3 regions of the Streptomyces sp. CA-250714 genome follow, and region 1 is predicted to be linked to each of the others. Evidence: riboswitches for the same ligand, from Rfam matches in the RefSeq annotation. Region 1 holds a riboswitch; each other region holds the start of a gene.
The links. A riboswitch is a leader RNA that binds a small molecule or an ion and turns the genes downstream of it on or off. The one in region 1 is predicted to bind cyclic di-AMP.

Region 1 (6,931 bases):
TCCGCCTCGCAGTTGGGGTCTCCGCAGGTGGCGGGCTCGATGTCGAGGCGGGAGACGGCGCCCCAGCCGATGGTGAGGACGACCTCGCGGGGCAGGGTGCCGGGAGTGTAGGACTCCGGGTTGGCCACCACCCGGGAGAGCACGACCGAGGAAATCCGCTCCAGCTTCACCGACTCGGTGGACGTGGTGGCGTACGGGGAGGGCGAGGTGCCGTCCGCCGCCTGCTCGTCGGTGTGGCTGACGAGGAAGCGGGTGCGGGTGAGCACCAGGACCGTGACGTGGCGACGGACCTCGTTGGAGTCGAACGTCGTCTCTTGATGCACGAGGTACGAAGCCACCGGCTCCCCACCCACCGCTGCCTCGACAGCCTCGGCTACGAGGGCCGGGTAGTAGCCGCTGCGCTCGATCGCCTCACGCAGACCCTGCGTCGTCGTACCGGTCTTCGCCATGACAGCCATCCTAAGGGCCGTACGGCGGCACAGCCCCGGCCCGCTCCCCCTGGTACGCCCCCGGTGCTCCGTCAGTACGCCGGGAGCCTACGGGCGCCCAGGTCGGGGCGGTATCCGGGGTCCGCGACCCGGACGGCGGCGCTCAGCACTGTCACACCCCGGGGTGCCACCACCACCGGGTCGAGCTCGACGGCGACCACCTGCGGGTGATCGTCCATCAGCAGCGAGACCCGCAGCAGCACCTCTTCCAGCGCCGCGGTGTCCGAGGGCTCGGCCCCGCGCCAGCCGAACAGCAGCGGCGCCGAGCGGATCGCCCTGACCAGCCCGGCGGCCTCCTTGTCGGTGACGGGCACCAGCCGGTGTGCCGTATCACCCAGCAGTTCGGAGGGCGGGCCCGCGAGACCGAAGGACAGGACGGCGCCGATGGCCGGGTCGAGCGTGCCCCGCACGACCGTGCCCACGCCGCGCGGAGCCATCGCCTGCACGACAGGGCGCAGCTCCTCAGGGGCACCGAGCGCTTCGGTCAGCTCCCCGTAGGCGCGGCGCAGCCCCGCCTCGCCCGCGATGTCCAGCCGCACCCCGCCCAGGTCGGCGCGGTGCCGCAGATGGGGCGCCGTGGTCTTGAGCGCGACGGGGAAGCCGAGGGTGCGGGCCGCCTCGACCGCCGAGTCGGCGTCGGGGGCGGGCAGCGTGGGCTGGACGGCGATCCCGTAGCTGTGCAGCAGCCGGGCCGCCTCCTCATCGGTGAGGGCCCGGCCGCGCTCGGGGTGGCAGGGGTCGCGTGGGCCAGCAGCTCGGCTGCGGCGGACTCGTCGACGTCGAGGTCGGGCACCTTGCCCGGCTCTCCGGCTTCCGCGCGCCACCGGGCGTAGCGCACCGCCTCGGCCAGGGCCCGGGCGGCCCGCTCGGGCGTCGGGTAGGACGGCAGCCCGCGCCTGGCGAGCGCCTTCTGCAAGCCCTCCATCGCCAGGTGGACGACCGCCACGGGCTTGCGCGGACCGCCCTCGGCGGCGGCGACGGCCTCGACCGCTTCCCGCAGTGCGTCGGCGAGGGCCTCGACATGGCCGTCGGGCGGGGTCTCGGCCCCGGCCGTGCCGGTGCCGCCCGGCAGCTCCGCTGGGACGGAGGGGATGACGGTGACCAGCACGGCGTCGGTGGCCGCGTCGGTGAGCGCCTCCCGCAGCGCCCTGCCGAAGTCGCCGGGCCCGGCCGAGCTGGGCAGTGCCACGACGGGGCGGGGGCGCAGTCCGTCGGTGAGGCAGGCGTCGTAGGTCAACAGGCTCATCGCGTCGGTGTTGCCGAGGATGCCGACGTGCGGGCCCGCGGGTGGCGGCTGTTCGGACAGGAGTACGCCGGTGTCCAGCAGCTCGGTGAAGGTGTCCACCATCAGTACGCCCGCCTGGCGCAGCAGCGCGTAGACGGTGGCGTCGGGGGTGCGGGCCGCCGGCGCGGCGTGGCCCGGTGGGGGTGCGCTGCCGCGCTGCCGGGCGCCCTTGACGACGACCACCGGCTTGCGGGCCGCGGTACGCCGGGCGAGCCGGGTGAATTTGCGCGGGTTGCCGATGGACTCCAGGTACATCAGCACGACGTCGGTCGCCGCGTCCTCGTCCCAGTGCTGGAGCAGGTCGTTCCCTGAGACGTCGGCGCGATTGCCCGCGGAGACGAAGGAGGAGGGGCCGATGCCGCGCCGGTCGAGCCCGTCGAGCAGGGCGATGCCGATGGCGCCGGACTGAGTGAAGACGCCGATTCTGCCGCGCGCGGGCATCCGCAGCGAGGGGGTGGTGTTGAGCCGTACGTCCTCGCCGGTGTTGATCAGGCCGAGGGCTCCGGGACCGATCAGCCGCATGCCGTAGGACCGGGCGAGGCGGACCAGTTCGCGCTGCTCGTCCCGGCCGACCCCCTCGGAGAGGACGACCAGGCCCCGCACGGCCCCCTCACCGCAGTCGCCGACGACGGCGTGCAGCTGGTCGGCGGGGACGGCGAGCACGGCCAGATCGACGCGCTCCGGGATCTCCCGCACCGACCGGTACCCGGGCACCCCGGCCAGGGTCGGCGACGCAGCGGGGTCCAGCGCGTGGTTGACGGCGTAGAGCGGCCCCGGGAAACCCGCGGTGCGCAGGCTGCCCAGTACGGCACGCCCGGCGCCGCCGGGGCTGCGGCTGGCGCCGACGACGGCGACGGAGCCGGGGGCCAGCAGGCGGGCGACGGAGCGGGCCTCGGCACGCTGTTCCCGGGCCCGCATGACGGCCAGCGAGCGCTCGGTGGGCTCCAGGTCGAGGGTGAGGTGCACGGAGCCGTCCTCGAAGCTGCGCTTCTGGGAGTATCCGGCATCCGTGAACACCTTGATCATCTTGGTGTTGGCGGGAAGCACCTCGGCGGCGAAGCGGCGGATGCCGCGCTCCCTGGCCACGGCACCGATGTGTTCGAGGAGCGCGGAGGCCACTCCCCTGCCCTGCTGGTCGTCGCGGACCAGGAAGGCGACCTCGGCCTCGTCGGCGGGCTCACTGGCGGGGCGGCCGAGGTGGTCGATGCGGTCGTAGCGGACGGTCGCGATGAACTCGCCACCGATGGTCGCCGCCAGGCCGACACGGTCGACGTAGTCGTGGTGCGTGAAGCGGCGCACATCGCGGTCGGACAGCCGGGGGTAGGGCGCGAAGAAGCGGTAGTACTTCGACTCGTCGGACACCTGCTCGTAGAAGCTGACCAGCCGCTCCGCGTCGTCGGGGGTGATCGGCCGGACCCGGGCCGTACCGCCGTCGCGCAGCACGATGTCCGCTTCCCAGTGGGCCGGATAGGCGCGCTCCTCGGGGCTCGGCATGGGGCCAGCGTACGGCGGAGGGAGGGCGCGTGCTGAGGGGCTCGGAGGTGCGTCGTATTGTCACGGACAAGAACAATCTCGACGACCCGAAGGGCAACACCATGGTTGAGCGCCGCGTCACCGTCGGCTGGGCCGAGGGGCTGCACGCCCGCCCCGCCTCCATCTTCGTCCGTGCCGCCTCGGCAGCCGGGGTCCCGGTCACCGTCCGCAAGGGCGAGGGCAATCCCGTCAACGCGGCCTCCATGCTCGGTGTGCTCGGCCTCGGGGCCGAGGGAGGCGAGGAGATCGTCCTCGCCTCCGAGGCGGACGGCGCCGAGCAGGCCCTCGACCGGCTGGCCAAGCTCGTCTCCGAGGGCCTGGAGGAGCTGCCCGAAACGGTCTGACCGAACGTGAGGGCTTAGGCCGTCGCGGATACCGCCGGACCCTGTGGTCGGTGGTTGCTCGCCGTCGCGGCGGACAATTACGAGGGGGGCGCTGCACCTGGCGGTGCAGCGCCCCCCTCGTGCTCCCCAGGCCGGGGGCGGTCTCCGCGACGGGCTCAGCCGCGACGTCCGGTCAGAGCTTCACGCCGTGGTCGCGGAGGTAGGCGACCGGGTCGATGTCCGAGCCGTACTCGGCGGAGCTACGCGCCTCGAAGTGCAGGTGGGGGCCCGAGGAGTTGCCGGTGGAGCCGGAGAGGCCGATCTGCTGGCCCGGCTTCACCTGCTGGCCGACCGAGACACCGATCGAGTTGAGGTGGCCGTACTGCGTGTACGTGCCGTCCTTGTGCTTGATGACGATGTTGTTGCCGTAGGCACCGCCGTTGCCGGCCTCCACGACCTCGCCGGCGGCCACGGACTGGACCGGGGTGTTCATGCCCGCGTGGAAGTCGACGCCGGTGTGGCTGCCGGACGACCACATGCCGCCGCCCTGCTGGTAACCGGTGGAGACGTAGGAGCCCTCGACGGGCGCCACATAGGCGTTGAGCTTCGCCCGCTTGGCTTCGCGGGCGGCCCTCTCCTTCGCCGCGCGCTCCTTCTCGGCCTTCTCGGCGGCCGCCTTGCGCTTGGCCTCGTCGGCCTTCCGCTTGGCCTCCGCCTTCGCCTTGGCGGCCTCCTCCTTGGCCTCGGTCTCGGCATGGGTCTGCTCGGCCTGGAGGGCCTGCTCGTATGCCTGCTGGTCCAGCGTCTCGGAGATCGGGCCGGCGACGGCCTCGCTCACCTTGGCGTTGTGCTTGACGGGGGCGTTGTTCTGGCCGCCGCTCGCGGCGAAGGCGGGGGAGGCGATGGACCCGACGACGCCCACGGTGGCGAGGCCGGCTATGCCTGCCGCTCCCCCTGCGGCCCTGCGGGCCTTGCTCGGACGCCTGTGCTTGCCAGTGGCACGGGTGAACGCCATACGGAGGCGTACTCCTTTCCTTCCTTCTCGCCTACCGGGTTAGCTGACGGGTTCGGAGCAGGAAGGTCTCCTACGGGCCGCCTCTTGCGAGGCCGTCCGATTCACCCCAATGGGACCTGGGTCCCCGGTCCCCCTCGGCAGGTGCGCCTCGGGGATTCGGCGATCGCTGTCCGTCGGCCGCGGGTGCGGTCACTTCTGACGGACAGCGGCAACGACGCTAATCGGGCCCAACTCCGAGCGGCAAACGAATCCCTGGGTTTGTCACGTACGCCACACTCCAACTCATCAGCAATCGCGACAGAAACGGACATTGAGAGGGGCCCGGAAGGAGTGATTCCTCCTCCCGGGCCCCACTTCCTACTGCCGTTCGCGCCCCGCCCGCGGGCTCTACGAACCGGAGACCACCTTGACGTCGCCGATCCCCAACTCCCTTACCGGATCGGCGATCTGCGAGGCGTCGCCGACCAGCACCGTCACCAGCCGGTCGGCGGGCAGCGAGCTGACCGCCGCCGCCGTGGCCTCCACCGTGCCCGTCTCGGCGAGTTGGGCGTAGAGCCTGGCCTGGTAGTCGTCCGGCAGATACTGCTCGACCTGGTCGGCCAGCGTCCCCGCGACGGCCGCTGCCGTCTCGTAGCGCAGCGGCGCGACACCCACCAGGTTCCGTACCGCCACGTCCCGTTCCTCGTCGGTCAGGCCCTCGGCGGCCAGCTTCCGCAGCACCTGCCACAGATCGTCCAGCGCGGGCCCCGTCACATCGGTGGCCACCGAGCCGCTGATGGCCAGCAGCGCGGCTCCGGTGCCGTCCTCGGCGGAGCGCAGCACCTGCCCGAACGCGCGTACGCCGTAGGTGTAGCCCTTCTCCTCGCGCAGCACCCGGTCCAGCCGGGAGGTGAGGGTGCCGCCCAGGCAGTAGACGCCCAACAGCTGCGCGGGCCACACCCGGTCGTGCCGGTCGGGGCCGACGCGGCCGATCAGCAGCTGCGTCTGCACCGCTCCGGGCCGGTCCACGATGACGACCCGGCCCGAGTCGTCCGCGGTGATCGGTGACATCGGGCGGGGCGCGGCCGCGGCTCCCGTCCAGCTGCCGAGGGTCTCGGCGAGCGCCGCGTCCAGATCGACGCCCTCCAGATCGCCGACCACGACGACGGTGGCCGTCGCCGGGTGCACATGGGCCTCGTAGAAGGCGCGTACGGCAGCCGCGTCGATGCCCCGCACCGTCTCCTCGGTGCCCTGCCGGGGCCGCGACATCCGCGACGCGGCGGGGAAGAGTTCGCGGGAGAGTTCCTTGGCGGCGCGGCGGGCCGGGTTGGCCAGCTCGTGCGGGATCTCGTCGAGCCGGTTGGCGACGAGCCGTTCGACCTCGCTGTCGGGGAACGCCGGTGCGCGCAGCGCGTCGGCGAGCAGGCCCAGCGCCTTGGGCAGCCGGGACACCGGCACCTCCAGCGAGACCCGCACACCGGGGTGGTCGGCGTTCGAGTCGAGCGTGGCGCCGCACCGCTCCAGCTCGGCGGCGAACTCCTCGGCCGTGTGCTTGTCCGTGCCCTCGCTCAGCGCGCGGGCCATGATGGTGGCGACCCCGTCCAGCCCCTCGGGCTCCGCGTCCAGCGGCGCCATCAGGGTCACCTCGACGGCGACGACCTCCTGCCCCGGGCGGTGGCAGCGCAGCACCGTCAGCCCGTTGGGCAGCGTGCCGCGCTCGGGGGTGGGGAAGGCCCACGGCTTGGGGGTGCCGCTGGGCGGCTGGGGGTGGAACTCCATGCTCTTCCCTGCTGTCTCCGCGATGCCCGCGGGGCTGGTGCCCGCCACTGCCGCGGGGCTCTGGCTCGTGCTCGCCGGTGTCTCGCTCACTGCCCGGTCTCCTCGTCCTCGTTCGCCGGCTCGTCCTCGTCCGCCAGCGGTTCGTACACGAGCACGGCGCGGTTGTCGGCGCGCAGCCGCTGGGCCGCCACCTCCCGCACCTCCTCGCGGGTCACCTCCAGCACCCGCCGCACCGCTGTGAGCGCCAGCTGCGGGTCGCCGAAGAGGACCGCGTACCGGCACAGTTCGTCGGCACGGCCGCCGACCGTGGCCAGCCGGTCCAGCCACTCGCGCTCCAACTGCGCCTGGGCCCGCTCCATCTCCTCCTCGCCGGGCCCCTCCTCCGCGAAGCGGCGCAGCTCCTCGTCGACCGCCGCCTGGATGTCGGCGATCTCCGCGCCGCTGGACGCCTTGATGTCCAGCCAGCCCAGCGAGGGGGCGCCGGCCAGCCGGAGCAGGCCGAAACCGGCTGCCACCGCGGTGCGGTCGT
Region 2 (6,931 bases), 1.7 Mb from region 1:
GACCGCGCTGACCCCCCGGCCGAGGAACCGGGGGAGTACGGCGCTTCCGGTCTGGGCGAAGGTGACCAGTTGCTTGCCGTACCGCTGCGCGTGCTGCCGCAGGGGTTCGAAGGTGCCGTTGCCCAGCGTCATACCGGAGACGAGCAGCGCGTCGCACCTGTCCGCCGCGGCGAGCGCGTCCGTGACGACGGGCTCACCCCACTCCGTGACCCCGCCCTTGAGATCGCACGGGACGTAGCCGAGCCCACGGGACCGCAGCGCCTCCAGGAGGGAGTTGACGACGCCGACCACCAGCACCTCGGCGCCCGGCGGCAGGTCCAGCAGCTCGACGACGGCCTCGGCCCTGGCCCGCGACTTGACCAGCGAGGAGCCGCGGGGCAGCGGGTACGGGCGTGCCCCGTGATCCGGGGTGTGCGGGGTGACGTGCATCAGATAGGCGTCCAGGGCCGCCACGCGCACCGGCAGCAGCGGGTGGTCCAGGAGTCGGCGCACGTCGGCGCCCACGCAGTCGTCCAGGGCGCTCTCGGGCAGCGCACCGGGCTCGACCGCGCACGAGCCGACGGCCCCGGCCAGGCGCAGGCTGAGCACCTCGTTGCGGTAGCCGGTGCCGCGCCCGTCGTGCCGTACGGCCTGCCGGGTGGTGAAGGCCACGGCTATGCGCTGTGCGCTCGGATCGGGGCCCAGCGCTCCCTCCCGCACCCGGTCCACGAGCTGCGCATACGTCTCGTGGTGCGGTGCCGCGTATGCAGCGCGCGTACCGGTGGCGGCGGTCATCGGATCACCAGCCCCTCCCGCAGCTCGGCGAGCAGTCCCTCGACGCGCTCGCGGGCTCCGGGCCCGGCGGCGTCGCCGGCCATGACGTGCCCCAGGTACTCGTTGTTGCTGCCGGCCGACCGCACCGCCTTGCCGGGTGCGGCGAGTTGCACCTCCAGCACATCCGGCGCCTCCCGCGTGGCACTGCCGTCCAGCACTTCGAGCGTGCCGGTGGTCTGCGGCACCAAGAAGCCGATGGCGGCGCTGCGCAGTCCGGTCGGGGTGACCCGCAGATCGGGTTCCCGTCCCAGCGCGACCTCGACGAAGGCCGCCGCCAGATCGATGCCGGTCACATGGCGGATCAGCTCGGTGATGCGGTTACCGGCGGGCCGCGGGTTGACCTCGACCACGCGCGGGCCCGCGGAGGTCAGTTTGATCTCGGTGTGTGCCACCACGCCGTCGGTCAGTCCCAGCGCCTTGAGGGCGTCCAGCGCGGTGTGCTCGGCGGCCTCGGTCTCCGCGGGGCTCAGCGCGGCGGGGAACATGTGACCGGTCTCGATGAAGGCGGGGGCGCCGCCGACGCTCTTGTCGGTCACCCCGACCACATGGACCGACCCGGCGTACGAGACGGTCTCGACGCTGACCTCCGGGCCGTCCAGCAACTCTTCGAGCAGCACCTGGGGCGCCCGGTGTTGGCCGCGCGCGTTGACGGGGAAGTCGGCCAGCGCCTGGCAGGCCGCCGCGAGTTCGGCCTCGTCCGCCACCCGGCGTACGTACATTCCGGCGCACAGGTCGACGGGCTTGACGACCAGCGGAAAGCCGATCTCCCGGGCGGCACGCACGAGGTCGGCCCGTTCCCGGTGGACGGCGAAGCGCGGCCCGGGCACTCCGGCGTCGGCCAGGAGGCGGCGCGTGACGTCCTTGCGGCAGGCGCCCTCCACGGCCTCGGCCCCCGGCCCCGGCAGACCGAGGTGTTCGGCAATCCGCGCCACCGTGGACAGGTAGTAGTCGCAGGACGTGAGTACACCGTCGAAGCCGAGGACCTGGTGCAGCCGCTCGATGTGCGGCAACAGCCCTTCGGTGTCGTTGGTTTCGGCCGTGAGCAGGTTGCGGGCGCCCAGCAGTGGATGAGCCGTGCCCTCGGAGGCCGAGCGCAGGTAGTGGTGCAGGTCACGGGTGAGGAAGGTGAACTCGTGCCCGCTCTCGCGGATCGCCTGCGGCAGCAGCCTGCTCATCGATCCGACCCAGCTCTCGACCATCAGCAGATGAGCCACAACTCCCCTTTTCATGCAGAACGGACGCAACGGCCCCGGAGCCGCCCCGCAGGGCAGGGCGGCGGGTTGCGCAGAGCAACCGTAACGATAATCATTTTCATTGTCACCCGCTGGTCGAGCTCCGAGGAATCACCGTGGCCACTCCCCCGCACCGCGTCGCCCTGCTGTGCGCCCTGCTCTCCGCCGCCACCCTTGCCCCGTCCGGTCCCGTCCGGGCGGAGAGCCCGGCCCCGGCACTCCACTTCGGCACCTGCCCGGACTCCGTACCGCGGCCGTCGGCGCCGGACCGCGTCGAGTGCGCACGGCTGAGCGTGCCGCTCGACTGGGACCGTCCACGCGGGAAGCGCATCGAGGTCGCGGTCTCGCGAATACGCGCGTCCGGCGCCCCGGGCGAGCGGCGCGGCGCACTGCTGGTGAATCCCGGCGGACCGGGAGGCTCCGGCCTCTCCTACGCCACCACCAAGCGGGCCAAGCTCCCCGAGAGCGTGCGCCGCGCGTACGACGTCATCGGCTTCGACTCCCGCGGCGTCGGCGCCAGCACACCCGTCGACTGCGGTCCGATGGGCGGACTCTTCACCAAGCCCGGCGCAGATCCCGTACCGACCGACGCCGCGACGGAACGCGGCTATCTCACCTCGCTGCGAGCGTTGGCCGACGACTGCGCCGCGGGTGCGGGCGGCGCGCTGCCCCATATGTCCACCGAGCAGACAGCGCACGACATGGACGCGATCCGCGCCGCGCTCGGCGAACGGAAGACGAACTTTCTCGGCGTCTCCTACGGCAGCTACCTCGGCGCCGCCTACGCCGCACGCTTCCCCCACCGTGTCGGGCGCATGGTGCTGGACAGCGTGGTCGGCCCGTGGGACTGGTACGACTTCGACGTCGTCCAGAGCCGGGCGCTACTGCGCCAGCGCGACACTTTCTTCTCCTGGACGGCCGCCCACCAGGACCGCTTCGGCCTGGGCGACAGCGCCGGAGCGGTGCGCCGCGCCTATCTGCACGTACGGCGGGGACTCGCCGGGGAGCCGGTGGACGGCTTCGGCCCGGCGGAGTTCGATCGCGCCGTCTACCGCGCACTGGGCCGCACCGAACGCTGGGCCGGGCTCGCCGACGGACTGCGCGGCTATCTGCGGGAGGGCACTCTCGGCGCGCTCGTGCCGGACTCCCCGTTCGACAGTCCGTCGTCCCGGAACTACGAGGCCGCGAACAGGGTCGTCAAGTGCGCCGACGGTCCGGCGCCCGGCCCGCGGGACATCCTGGCGGACATCCGCCGCACCCGCCACCTCGACCCTCAGCCCGTGCTGACCGGCATGGAGGCGTCCACCTGCGCCTACTGGCACCACAGGCCGGCGCACCGCACTCCGCTCGGCAGCGCCGACGCGCCGCCGCTCCTGCTGGTCGCCTCCGCACACGACCCCGTAACGCCGATCGAGGGTGCACGTGGGCTACGACGGCTGCTGCCCGGCTCCCGGCTGGTCACCCTCGACAACGACTACTCGCACGGCGTCTTCGCCAGCCGGGGCAACGCCTGCGTCGACGGCACCGCGGCGGCCTACCTCGTCGGAGGACGAGTGCCCCGCGCCGACGTGCGCTGCGCAGGGCCCGGCCTGCCGGAGGTGCCCTGACCATGAGCCCACGAGGCGCGGCGGAACGGCCCGAGAACCGCACGCATTAACCCCTCTTCAGGCAGCAATATCCGGAAATAAAGGACTTACCCTTCCTTCGTATTCGCTGTGTCAGGAAACACACCAGCACACCCGGGACATGGGCAAGATCTTCTGACTGCACGTCAAGAAACCTTTTGCTGCGCGCTTTTCGAAATACCCCTCGGTTCGGCCTTTCACGCTCAGAAAATGATCCACAGCATAGCGTTGAAGAATTCCGAGATCATTTACCGGGGATACTCCGCATTCGATTCGAGCTCCTTGCTCGGAACAATGCCTTGTGTTTCTGTGTCCTCGCTCCGGCCTCCGTAACCGGCTGGAGCTCCCACTGCCGGGGCGCCGAATCCTGCCGCCCGGCGAGGGAAATTCGCACCAGACCGCTCGGCAGGAGCGGGGGACCCAAGTACGTGCCGTGCCGCATCCAGCGGCCCGGCTAGGGGTGAAGTCATGCCCAATGCGCCTCGCGCATTGGAATGGCCGGGCCACTCCAGCCCGAATCCGACAGCTCACCTCGCAGGCGCCAGGAGAGGACACCCCCATGCCACGTGGCCGTCATGCCCGTAAATCGCGCAGTACCCGCCGTATTTCCCAGCTCTCGCTCGCCCTGGTCGCGGGTGGCGCTGCGATCGCCGCTCCCCTGCTGACCGCGGGCAGCGCGCACGCCTCCGCGCCGGCGAAGGCCCAGCAGAAGCAGGCCCAGTCCACCCAGGCCGGTGCCGCCGCGCAGGCGAAGACCGAGCAGAAGGCCGACTCCTACACCGTTGTCCCCGGCGACACGCTGCACCACATCGCCGTGGACCACGACATCAAGGGCGGCTGGTCCACCCTTTACAAGGCCAACAAGCAGACCGTCGGCAGCGACCCGGACCTGATCCGTCCCGGCCAGAAGCTGACCCTGGACGCCTCCTCGGCCCCCGCCGAGCGGAGCAGCGCGCCCAAGCGGGCCGACCGCAGCTCGGCCGAGCGGACCGGCAGCACCGTGCACAAGACCCAGTCGACCAACCTGGACGGCTGGATCAAGGAAGCGCTGACCATCATGAAGCAGCACGGCATCCCGGGCACCTACCAGGGCATCCACCGCAACATCATCCGGGAGTCCGGTGGCAACCCCAACGCCATCAACAACTGGGACATCAACGCCCAGAACGGCACCCCGTCCATCGGTCTGCTCCAGGTGATCAAGCCGACCTTCGACTCCTTCCACGTCGAGGGCACCGCCTACGACCAGCGCGACCCGGTCGCCAACATCGTCGCGGCCTGCAACTACGCAGCCAACCGCTACGGTTCGATCGACAACGTCAACGGCCCGTACTGAGCCGACGACCCCGCAACGCGGCGGCTGCCCCTCACCATCCGGTGACGGGGCAGCCGCCGCGTTGTGCACGCCCGGCGCCGCGGCAGCGGCGCCCTCGGTCGGCCGCTCCGCGTCGTACCGTCTGGACAGCACGCCCACGTCACGTTGAGTTGGCGGCGTCCCACACTCCGTGCCGAAATTGTCGGTCTCGGGGTCGGATTCACCCGAACGCCGCGTCCCCATGGCAGAGGTACGCCCGAATGGGCACCTTCTGTCCATGGATGACTCGAAAAATCTCGTAAGCGTCATAACTCCTGCTTACAATGCGCTCCCCTATCTGAAGCGCTGCGTCGCCTCTGTCGCGCAGCAGTCTCTCGACCCCGGTCGCATCGAGATGATCGTCGTGAACGACGGCTCCACCGATGGCACCGCGGACGAACTGGATCTCATGGCCGCGCGGCATCCCGGGCTGCTGCGGGTGATCCATCAGGAGAACTCCGGCGGTCCCTCCGCCCCGCGCAATCGGGCCCTGGACCTGGCCAGTGGGCGGTACGTGTTCTTCCTCGACGCGGACGACTACCTCGCCCCCGAAGCGCTGCAGCGGCTCACCACCATGGCGGAGGAGAACAGGTCCGATGTCGTACTCGGCAAGATCGCCTCGGTGGGACGCCGGGTGCCGCGCTCCATGTTCCGCGCGAACCAGCCCGAAGCCGATCTGTTCGCCTCGCGTGTCTACTGGGCGCTCTCCGTCCAGAAGCTCTTCCGCAAGGAGTTGCTCGACGGGCTCCAGCTGCGCTTCGACACCGGGTTGCGGGTCGGCGAGGACCAGCCCTTCACCGCGCTCGCCTACCTGCGCGCACGCCGCATCTCCGTGGTCGCCGACTACGACTGCTACTACCTTGTGCGGCGCCCCGACGGCCAGCATCTGACCCAGACGAACAGGACCGAGCCGGTTCTCGACTCCCTCGACCGGGTGTGTGAGCTGCTACGGACCGAGCTGGAGCCCGGGCCGGGACGCGATGCACTCCTGTTGCGGCACTTCGCGGTGGAGCTGCAAGGCGCCTTTCTTTTCCTGAGCAGAGAAACAGAAGAAGCGGTCCGGCACCGCGAGTTCGCCCGTATGCACAGACTTGTCGCGGAACACGACTGCGACTCCTTCTGGCCCCGGCTGCGTCCCATCCAGCGGCTGCGCTGCCATCTCGCCCGGCACGGCGCCCTGGAAGAACTGCTGGCCCACGCGCGGCCGGGAAACAGCCACATGCCGTTCCGTATCCATATCTCTCAGGGGCGGGCGCTCGCGCACTATCCGGCGGAGCGCGAAGCCCGTTCCAAGAGCCCCACCGCATTGTTCGATGTGACGGAGCATCTCGACCTCATCCACCACGTATCCGCTTTCTCTTTCACCGGGACCCGGTTGCGGCTGAGCGGTCGTGCGGCATTGCAGCAGACGGAGCACACCGGAAAGACAGTCGATGTGTTCCTCCAGCACCGTGGAAAGGACGCCCGGACGCAGCACGCCGAAGTCCGCCTCGACGGAGATGCTTTCGAGGCGGAGCTGGATCTCCTCGACGGCAAGGGAAGCGAAGCAGCGCTGCCGGACGGATTCTGGGACCTGCATCTGCGCCTCACCGTGAACGGACTCGCCAAGACGATACGGCTGGGCAATCAACGCGACCCGGAAGCCGGGGTGTGCCCTTTCACCTGCCTGACCGACGACGGCGCCGGAGGAATACGGACAGCCCGGATCTACGCCACCCCCTTCGGTAACCTCACCCTGCGGCTCGAGCACCTTCCCGCCGCTCGCCTCAGCAAGGAACTGTCCCTGGAAACGGACGTTGCCGAGTGGCACGGCTCGGCCCTGCGCATCGGCGGCCGGACGAACGTCCTCGGCCGGCCGCCGGGAATCGCCTTCGTCCGGCTGGCGTCCGCCGACGCAGACAGCTTTG
Region 3 (6,931 bases), on a different contig from region 1:
TCAGCAGAAGGGCAAGCCTCCGGTGTATGTGCAGATCCGCTGCAACGAGGACTGTTCGGCCAGGACGGACCGGGTGCTGAGCAGCTTGCGCGTCAACGAGTCGGCGTCGTAGCACCGGTCCACGGGCGCCGGGCGCCGGGGTCCGGCCCCGGGCGCCGACGTACGGACGTCCGGGTACGGCGCCGAGATACGGGCTCGGCTCGGCGTACAACCCCGGCGCGCAGGGCCCCTCGTCCGCCGTACGCCGCCGTGCTGCCCCCGCCCGGGCTGCCTCTCACCCACCCTTCCCGCCCCTCCCGTCCCCTCCGAACCCACCCGTCACGGCGCGGTCCCGCCCACCTCGCCGTACCGCGAAAAAACTCCCGACTGCCGTGAACCTTGCCGAAAAGTCGGCCATCGAAGGCTGTGTACGGCCCACAAGCCCGAGGGCAGGCTGGAGACGAGGACGAGCCAGCGCGTGCTGCCGCGGGAGGCCGGACGACCGCAGCCAGGACGACCAGGGGACGGCAACCATGACGAAGCGACAGGACCCGACGAACACCCCCCTCTCACAACCCCTGTACGACACCGAGGCGTTGGCGGCCCGCCGACCTGCCGCAGCCCCGTACCGCTCCCATCGCCGTGCGGCCCGTATCGCGGCCGCCTCGACGGCGGTGCTGGCGGCGGGCGCGCTGCTGATCGGCTGCAACAAGGATGCGGAGGGGCCGCAGAAGGTCGACGGCCAAGCCGCGCCCGCCGAGGGCGAGTCCGACGGCGGCTCCGACAAGGGCGGCAGCGGCAGTGGCGACAACGGAACCGGCGGGAGCAGCTCGCAGGACGGCAACTCGGGCGGCTCGGGCTCTTCGGGTTCGGGCGGCGGGGATTCCTCCGGGGGCTCCTCGGGCGACGAGAGCGGCTCGGGCGACGAGAGCAGCTCGGGCGGCAGCGGAGGGCCGGGCTCCGGCTCCCGGTGTCACACCTCCGATCTGAAGGCGTCGTTCGGCCCCAACCACCCGGGTGCCGGGCAGGAGAACTTCGCCCTGGTCCTGACCAACCGGTCGGGCAGCAGCTGCACCGTGCGCGGCTACCCCGGGCTCGCCTTCGTCAACAGCAGCGGCGAGCAGGTGTCCTTCGACCCGAACCGTACGGGTGGCGAGATCCGGACCGTCACGCTTGCGCCCGGCAAGAGCGCGTGGGCGCCGCTCTCGTACACCAACCCGGAGGTGACGAACGTCACCACGGTCACGCCGAGCGCCGTGCGGGTCACCCCGCCCGACGAGCGGACCTCTCTCCGTACGCCCTGGTCCGGCGGGCCGGTCACCAACACCGGCAAGGCCTCCGTCCCCAAGATCGGCCCGCTGGCCCCCGGTACCGGCGGCTGAGCTGAGGCACCGTCAGCCTTTGGCGGCACCACCCGCCTGCCTGCGGCCGCACCAATTACAGGGAACGGCTTGGAATCAAGGCCCCTGTTCTATTACCGTCCGATAACGCAGCACGGTCGTCACTGTCGTCACGGAAGACGGCACCGTGCGCCGTCGCCGAATCCCGCATACGGGGCACCAGCAGCGCCCAACTGGCTGGACCGCACCGTGGGAACCGGGGAACCACCCCTTCTCGTCAGCCGGACGAGGAGGATGGGGTGAATCGGACGCCCTTGCGAGAGGACGCCCGTAGGAGACCTTCCTGCTCCGAACCCGTCAGCTAACCCGGTAGGCGAGAAGGAAGGAAAGGAGAGCGCCCCCGTGGCGTCCAGATCCCAGGGCTTTGCCGGTCCCGCGCCCGAGACCGTCGGGTACGACCCGCATGTCGACCAGGCCGGCTCCTCCGCCCCCTACGGCTTCGCTCCCTCCAACGCCGTTCCCCACGGCTCCGAACCGGGTTCTTACGGCTCCGCGCCGACTCCTTACGGCTCCGAACCGGCTCCTTACGGCTCCGCGCCGGGACGGCTCACAGCCCCCATCCGGTCCGCCGCACCCCACGTCACCGCCGCCCCCCAAGCCTCCTCGGCGCCTCACATCCGTTCCGCATCGCACGTCACTTCCGAACTGCCCGTCGTCTCCGAACAGCCGCAAGGCGCCGAACCGTGGGACGAGTGGAACCCCACCGAGGAGTCGACCCGCCCGCTGCGCGGCAAGCACCGGATCGCCAAGCAGCGGGCCGGCGGTGTGGCGCGCGGCGGTGCCGTACTCGGCGTCGGCATGATCGCGGCGGTCGGCGCCGGCGGCATGGCGACCGCCCAGGACAAGGACCCCGGCGCGATATCCGTGCCGGACCTGGACACCGCGGCCGACACGGTCCGGAGCATCCCCGACCAGCTGCCCGATGCCGAGGACCTCCCCGGCATCGGCTCCCTCATCTCCGACGACGCGGACGACCCGGGTTCCCCGGACGGCGCTGACGGCTCCGGCGATACGGAGAACGCGGCCACAGGCGGGACCAACGCCGGCGAGGCACTGCGGGCCCGCATCCTCGCGCAGGCCGAACAGCACCGCTCGACGCAGGACACGGAAGCCCGCGAGGAGGCCGCCCGGCAGGCGGCGAACGCGGCGGCGGAGGAAGCCGCGAAGCGGGCCGCCGCCGAGGAGAAGCAGGCCAAGGCCGAACGCGCGCGCGAGGCCGCCGAGGCCAAGCGCAAGGCGGAGGCCGAGCAGAAGCGCAAGGCCGAGGCCGAACGCCGCGCCAAGCTCGCCCGCAGCTACACCGCCCCGCTGGCCTCCTTCCAGCTCACCGCCGGCTTCGGCCAGGCAGGCGGCATGTGGCAGAACGACCACACCGGCCAGGACTTCGCCGCCCCCAACGGCACCCCCGTCAAGGCCGTCCACAGCGGCACCATCAAGGAAGCGGGCTGGGCCGGTTCGTACGGCTATCGCGTCGTGCTGAAGCTGGAGGACGGCACCGAACTCTGGTTCTGCCACCTCTCGTCCATGACCAAATCGGCGGGCGACAAGGTCGGCACGGGCGATGTCATCGGCCGCGTCGGCTCGACCGGCAACTCCTCGGGACCGCACCTGCACGTCGAGGTCCGCCCCGACGGCGGCGACCCGGTGGACCCGCTGCCCTGGCTCCGCGCCAAGGGCGTCGACATCTGAGCCCTGAGGGCCGACGTCTGAGCCCTGAGGGCTGATGGGGGCGGTGTCCGGTGTGCGGTGACATGCCACCGCCCGCCCCCGCGTTACGGTCGCGGCATGCAGATGAATGCCGACAAGAAGATCGGTCAGCTGTCCGTCTCGCCGCTCGTGCTCGGCGGCAACGTCTTCGGCTGGACGGCCGACACCCCCACGTCCTTCGCCGTACTCGACGCCTACACCGACGCCGGCGGCAACGCCATCGACACGGCCGACGCGTATTCGGCCTGGGTGGAGGGCAACAAGGGCGGCGAGTCCGAGACCGTCATCGGCGAATGGCTCGCCGCACGCGGCTCGTCCGTACGGGACAACGTCGTCATCGCCACCAAGGTCGCCCGCCACCCCGACCACATGGGCCTCGCCCCGGCCACCATCAAGGCCGCCTGCGAGGACTCGCTGCGCCGCCTGCGGACGGACCGCATCGACCTGTACTACACGCACTTCGACGACGAGTCGGTCGAGGTCTCCGACATCATCGGCGCACTCGACGACCTCGTCAGGGAGGGCAAGGTCCGTGAGATCGCCGCGTCGAACATCTCGCCGTCCCGCCTCGCCGAGTCGCTCGCCTTCAGCGACCGGGAGGGCGCCGCCCGGTACGTGGCGCTCCAGCCGCACTACAACCTCGTCTCGCGCGACACGTACGAGGGCGAGCTGGCGGAGCTCGCCGGGCGCGAATCCCTCGCCGTACTGCCGTACTACGCGCTGGCGTCGGGCTTTCTGACCGGCAAGTACCGTCCGGGCGAGACCGCGCCCGAGGGGGCGCGCACCGATAAGGCGGCCCGGTACCTCGCCACCGAGCGCGGCCAGCGCGTCCTCGCCGCGCTCACCACCGTGGCCAACGCCCACCAGGTCTCCGAGGCCACTGTCGCCCTCGCCTGGCTCGCCGCCCAGCCGACCGTCACAGCGCCCATCGCCAGTGCCCGCACCGTCGAGCAACTCCCCGCGCTGCTGGCGCTCGCCGATCTCCGCCTCACCAACGACGAACTCCGCCTGCTGACCGACGCCTCGGCATAGCCCTGGCCGGGCGGCTCAGCGTCGCCGCGTCACTGCGGCTGTCCGTACACGTGCGTGACGCTGAGCCGCACCACCTGCCGCCGCTCCGCCACCATGGCGGCCCGGTACTCGTCCCAGTCCGGATGCTCACCCCGGATCGCCCGGTAGACCTCGACCAACTCCTCGACGGTCTCATCCCGCGGCTCCCGCGCAACAGGCGTCAACTCCGCCACCCCATCCACCACCGTCCACGCCCACCCATCCCCACTGGTCACGTGATAACTGGCCCGCGCATCCCGCCCCAAATTCCGCGCCTTCGCCCGATCCGCGGTGACAGAGATCCGCAGTAGCCGCTTGTCCGGGTCAAAGGTGTGATTGACATTCGAAAGCTGCGGCCTCCCATCCCGCCGCAGCGTGACGAGCACTCCGCGGTTGTACTCCGTCAAGAGCTTGAGCAAAGCGGACTCATCACCGCTGGTCCTGTTCATGGGGTCCTCCTGAAGCTGTCTGACTTCAAAGACACGGGCAAGCCCATACTCCATGACGCCGCTTGAGGACGCGGTCATCTGCGATCCACCCCGCCGCTTCCAGGAAACACGGCACAGGCGATCAACAACGCTCGTCGGCCGGGGCCGAGCATCGCGATGGCCGCACGTCAGCCGGCATGTCGGGCCAACAGGTTTTCCGGGATGTCGGACAGGATTGCGGGCTCCTGGGGGCCACGGTGGGCGAGGTGGAGCTCCTCGCGGGCACGGGTGCAGAGCACGAAGAGGCGAAGGCGCGCGGCCACGCCGGTCGGGTCCTCCGTGTACGCGTCCAGGTCGGGCACGAAAACGCTGTCGAATTCCAGCCCCTTCATGCTGTTCGTGCTGACGATGCGGATGGGGCGGGTGGAGAAGTCGATGGCGTTCCGATACCGATCGTTGTGTACATAGGCTTGGGTGTGCGCGGCCAGCCCGAGTTCCGTGAACCGGCTCTGGATCTCCCGTTGCAAATGCGTCGACCGGCAGATGATCCCGATACTTCGCTCCGGATGCGCAGAGAAATATTGAGAAATTCCAGTGACCAGATGATCCAAGGTTGGCACTTTGAGGACCGTCGGTGTACGCCCCGCGCGTTTCGGCGGTAGGGGTGCCTCATCGCCCGCGCCCTCATGGAACTCGGATGCCAGCATCGCGATTTCCCGGCTGTTCCGGTGATTCCCCCGCAGGACGAGAGGAGGAGCCTGTGCGGCGATTTCCCTGTGAATCTCTGAGACGGTGCTCTGGTCGTCACCGATCTCCTGCTTCTCGTCCGCGAAAACTGTGACCTCGACACCGAGTATGCGGCACCACCGGTAGAAATCGACAGGAAGCCTCTGGCCTTCGTCGATCACCAAGTGCGCTGCCGAAGTGACCCTTTGGTTGATGCAGGATTGCTGCATCTCGACCCACGCGTGGTACCACCCTTCATCATCGATCTTCGGCGGGTCGGAACCGAAGTGCTCGTTCCAGAAGTCCCGGATCCACCGGTAGGCGGTCGTGACCTGGACGGCTTCCGTGAGGTCGGGTGCCATTTGGGCGAGATACTGATGCAGCAGATTGGAGTGCGTGAGGAGCGCGACCTCGCGTCCGATTGTTGCCAGCGCCCAGGCGCGGTAGACGGCCGTCACGGTTTTCCCCGAACCGGGATCCCCGGTGATGACATGGCTTCCGCGGAATGGCAGATCGATGACGGAGTGCTGCTCGGTTCCGAGATCGAGCAGAGAGGGAGTCTTCATGAGAGATCGACGGCTTCCGCCGATTCCTCCAATGCCGCACGGACGACTCCGGCGAAGAAACCGGGGACGGCTCCGTCGCCGATCAACAGCGTCCTGTCCAAAAGAGAGTTGTCGATCTCGCAGCTCGTCTCGGGGAGAAGTGTGCACGCATGGCAGGCGGCACGGTTGAGGTTCGCCAGAGACCTGCCGGTCGAGTCGGCGCAGAGGGGATCCTGGGAACACCACTGTGCCGACTCGAGCAGCCGAATCAATGTCTCGACGAGGTTCGGCGGCTTCCCCTGTCGGACGAGTCCGCCCAGCGTCCCCTCGGCATCCCCGGCGGCCGTGTAGATGAACACCCCTGCCTGGGGCGGATGGCCACTTCCCGGAGCGTGGCTTCTCGCGTAGACGCGTTCGCGCAGCGAGGCCGCGTTGTAGCCGCTGTCATAGGAGAGTTGGCGAATGAAATGATGCGCCAGGGTGTGGAGCATGACAAAGCGGGGCAGGAGTTTCGGGCCGGTCTTCCCTCTCAGCCAATCGACCTTGAGCGATGCCTCGAGATTCTTCTCGATCCCCAGCGTTCTGTCGCGGACCGACGGAATGCTCTCCCACGTCCTGAGACGTTCCTCTTCGACTGCGATGAAGATCCCTTCGCCGTAGATCTCAATGGCCGGCAACCATTGGGCCGGCGCATGCGTGTTGACGGACACGACACGCCCGCCCTCGCCCTCCTCGCCATCACCGGAACTGGGCTCGTACCGCGAAAACCCTTCGAGTGCACGGACCTCGCGTACGCGATCGGCGACGACAACTGCCGAGATCCGCGCCGCCAACTCCCTTATGGAGGTGGGGTCCTCGTCAACGACCCCGAGGTCGGTCCGGCGTACGGAGAAGGTCTTCGAATCGGCGACGGATTCGGGCTCGGAAAAGGCTTCCCACTCGGCGATGCTGAGATCGTCGTCGGCGTCCGCCACGAAAGACACCGACGCGGTCTCGGCGGCATGGCGACGTTCCAGGGACTTCACCACGTCCTCCGAAACTTCGCAGGACGTGGCGATCAGCTTCCGGTATTGGTCCGCCAGGGGGTCGTTTTCCG

Region 2: it holds a riboswitch for cyclic di-AMP, as region 1 does, so the genes downstream of both, ACQEU8_RS01975 (transglycosylase SLT domain-containing protein) here and ACQEU8_RS09295 (M23 family metallopeptidase) in region 1, are expected to answer to the same signal.
Region 3: it holds a riboswitch for cyclic di-AMP, as region 1 does, so the genes downstream of both, ACQEU8_RS35215 (M23 family metallopeptidase) here and ACQEU8_RS09295 (M23 family metallopeptidase) in region 1, are expected to answer to the same signal.

What each region holds. Positions count from the first base shown of each region.
Region 1 is NZ_JBNJMI010000001.1:2,107,572-2,114,502, forward strand. It holds gene ACQEU8_RS09280 (DUF5998 family protein) at 1-449, opposite strand, end outside; partial or broken gene ACQEU8_RS09285 (GNAT family N-acetyltransferase) at 521-3,267, opposite strand; gene ACQEU8_RS09290 (HPr family phosphocarrier protein) at 3,369-3,650, shown strand; gene ACQEU8_RS09295 (M23 family metallopeptidase) at 3,823-4,644, opposite strand; cyclic di-AMP (ydaO/yuaA leader) riboswitch at 4,659-4,816, opposite strand; gene ACQEU8_RS09300 (M16 family metallopeptidase) at 5,032-6,402, opposite strand; gene ACQEU8_RS09305 (M16 family metallopeptidase) at 6,489-6,931, opposite strand, start outside.
Region 2 is NZ_JBNJMI010000001.1:405,910-412,840, forward strand. It holds gene ACQEU8_RS01960 (Rossmann-like domain-containing protein) at 1-774, opposite strand, end outside; gene ACQEU8_RS01965 (ATP-grasp domain-containing protein) at 771-2,027, opposite strand; gene ACQEU8_RS01970 (alpha/beta fold hydrolase) at 2,162-3,652, shown strand; cyclic di-AMP (ydaO/yuaA leader) riboswitch at 4,052-4,225, shown strand; gene ACQEU8_RS01975 (transglycosylase SLT domain-containing protein) at 4,230-5,006, shown strand; gene ACQEU8_RS01980 (glycosyltransferase family 2 protein) at 5,263-6,931, shown strand, end outside.
Region 3 is NZ_JBNJMI010000002.1:3,654,842-3,661,772, reverse strand. It holds gene ACQEU8_RS35225 (serine/threonine-protein kinase) at 1-112, shown strand, start outside; gene ACQEU8_RS35220 (DUF4232 domain-containing protein) at 513-1,361, shown strand; cyclic di-AMP (ydaO/yuaA leader) riboswitch at 1,536-1,709, shown strand; gene ACQEU8_RS35215 (M23 family metallopeptidase) at 2,025-3,068, shown strand; gene ACQEU8_RS35210 (aldo/keto reductase) at 3,171-4,118, shown strand; gene ACQEU8_RS35205 (PPOX class F420-dependent oxidoreductase) at 4,148-4,585, opposite strand; gene ACQEU8_RS35200 (ATP-binding domain-containing protein) at 4,753-5,856, opposite strand; gene drmB (DrmB family protein) at 5,853-6,931, opposite strand, start outside.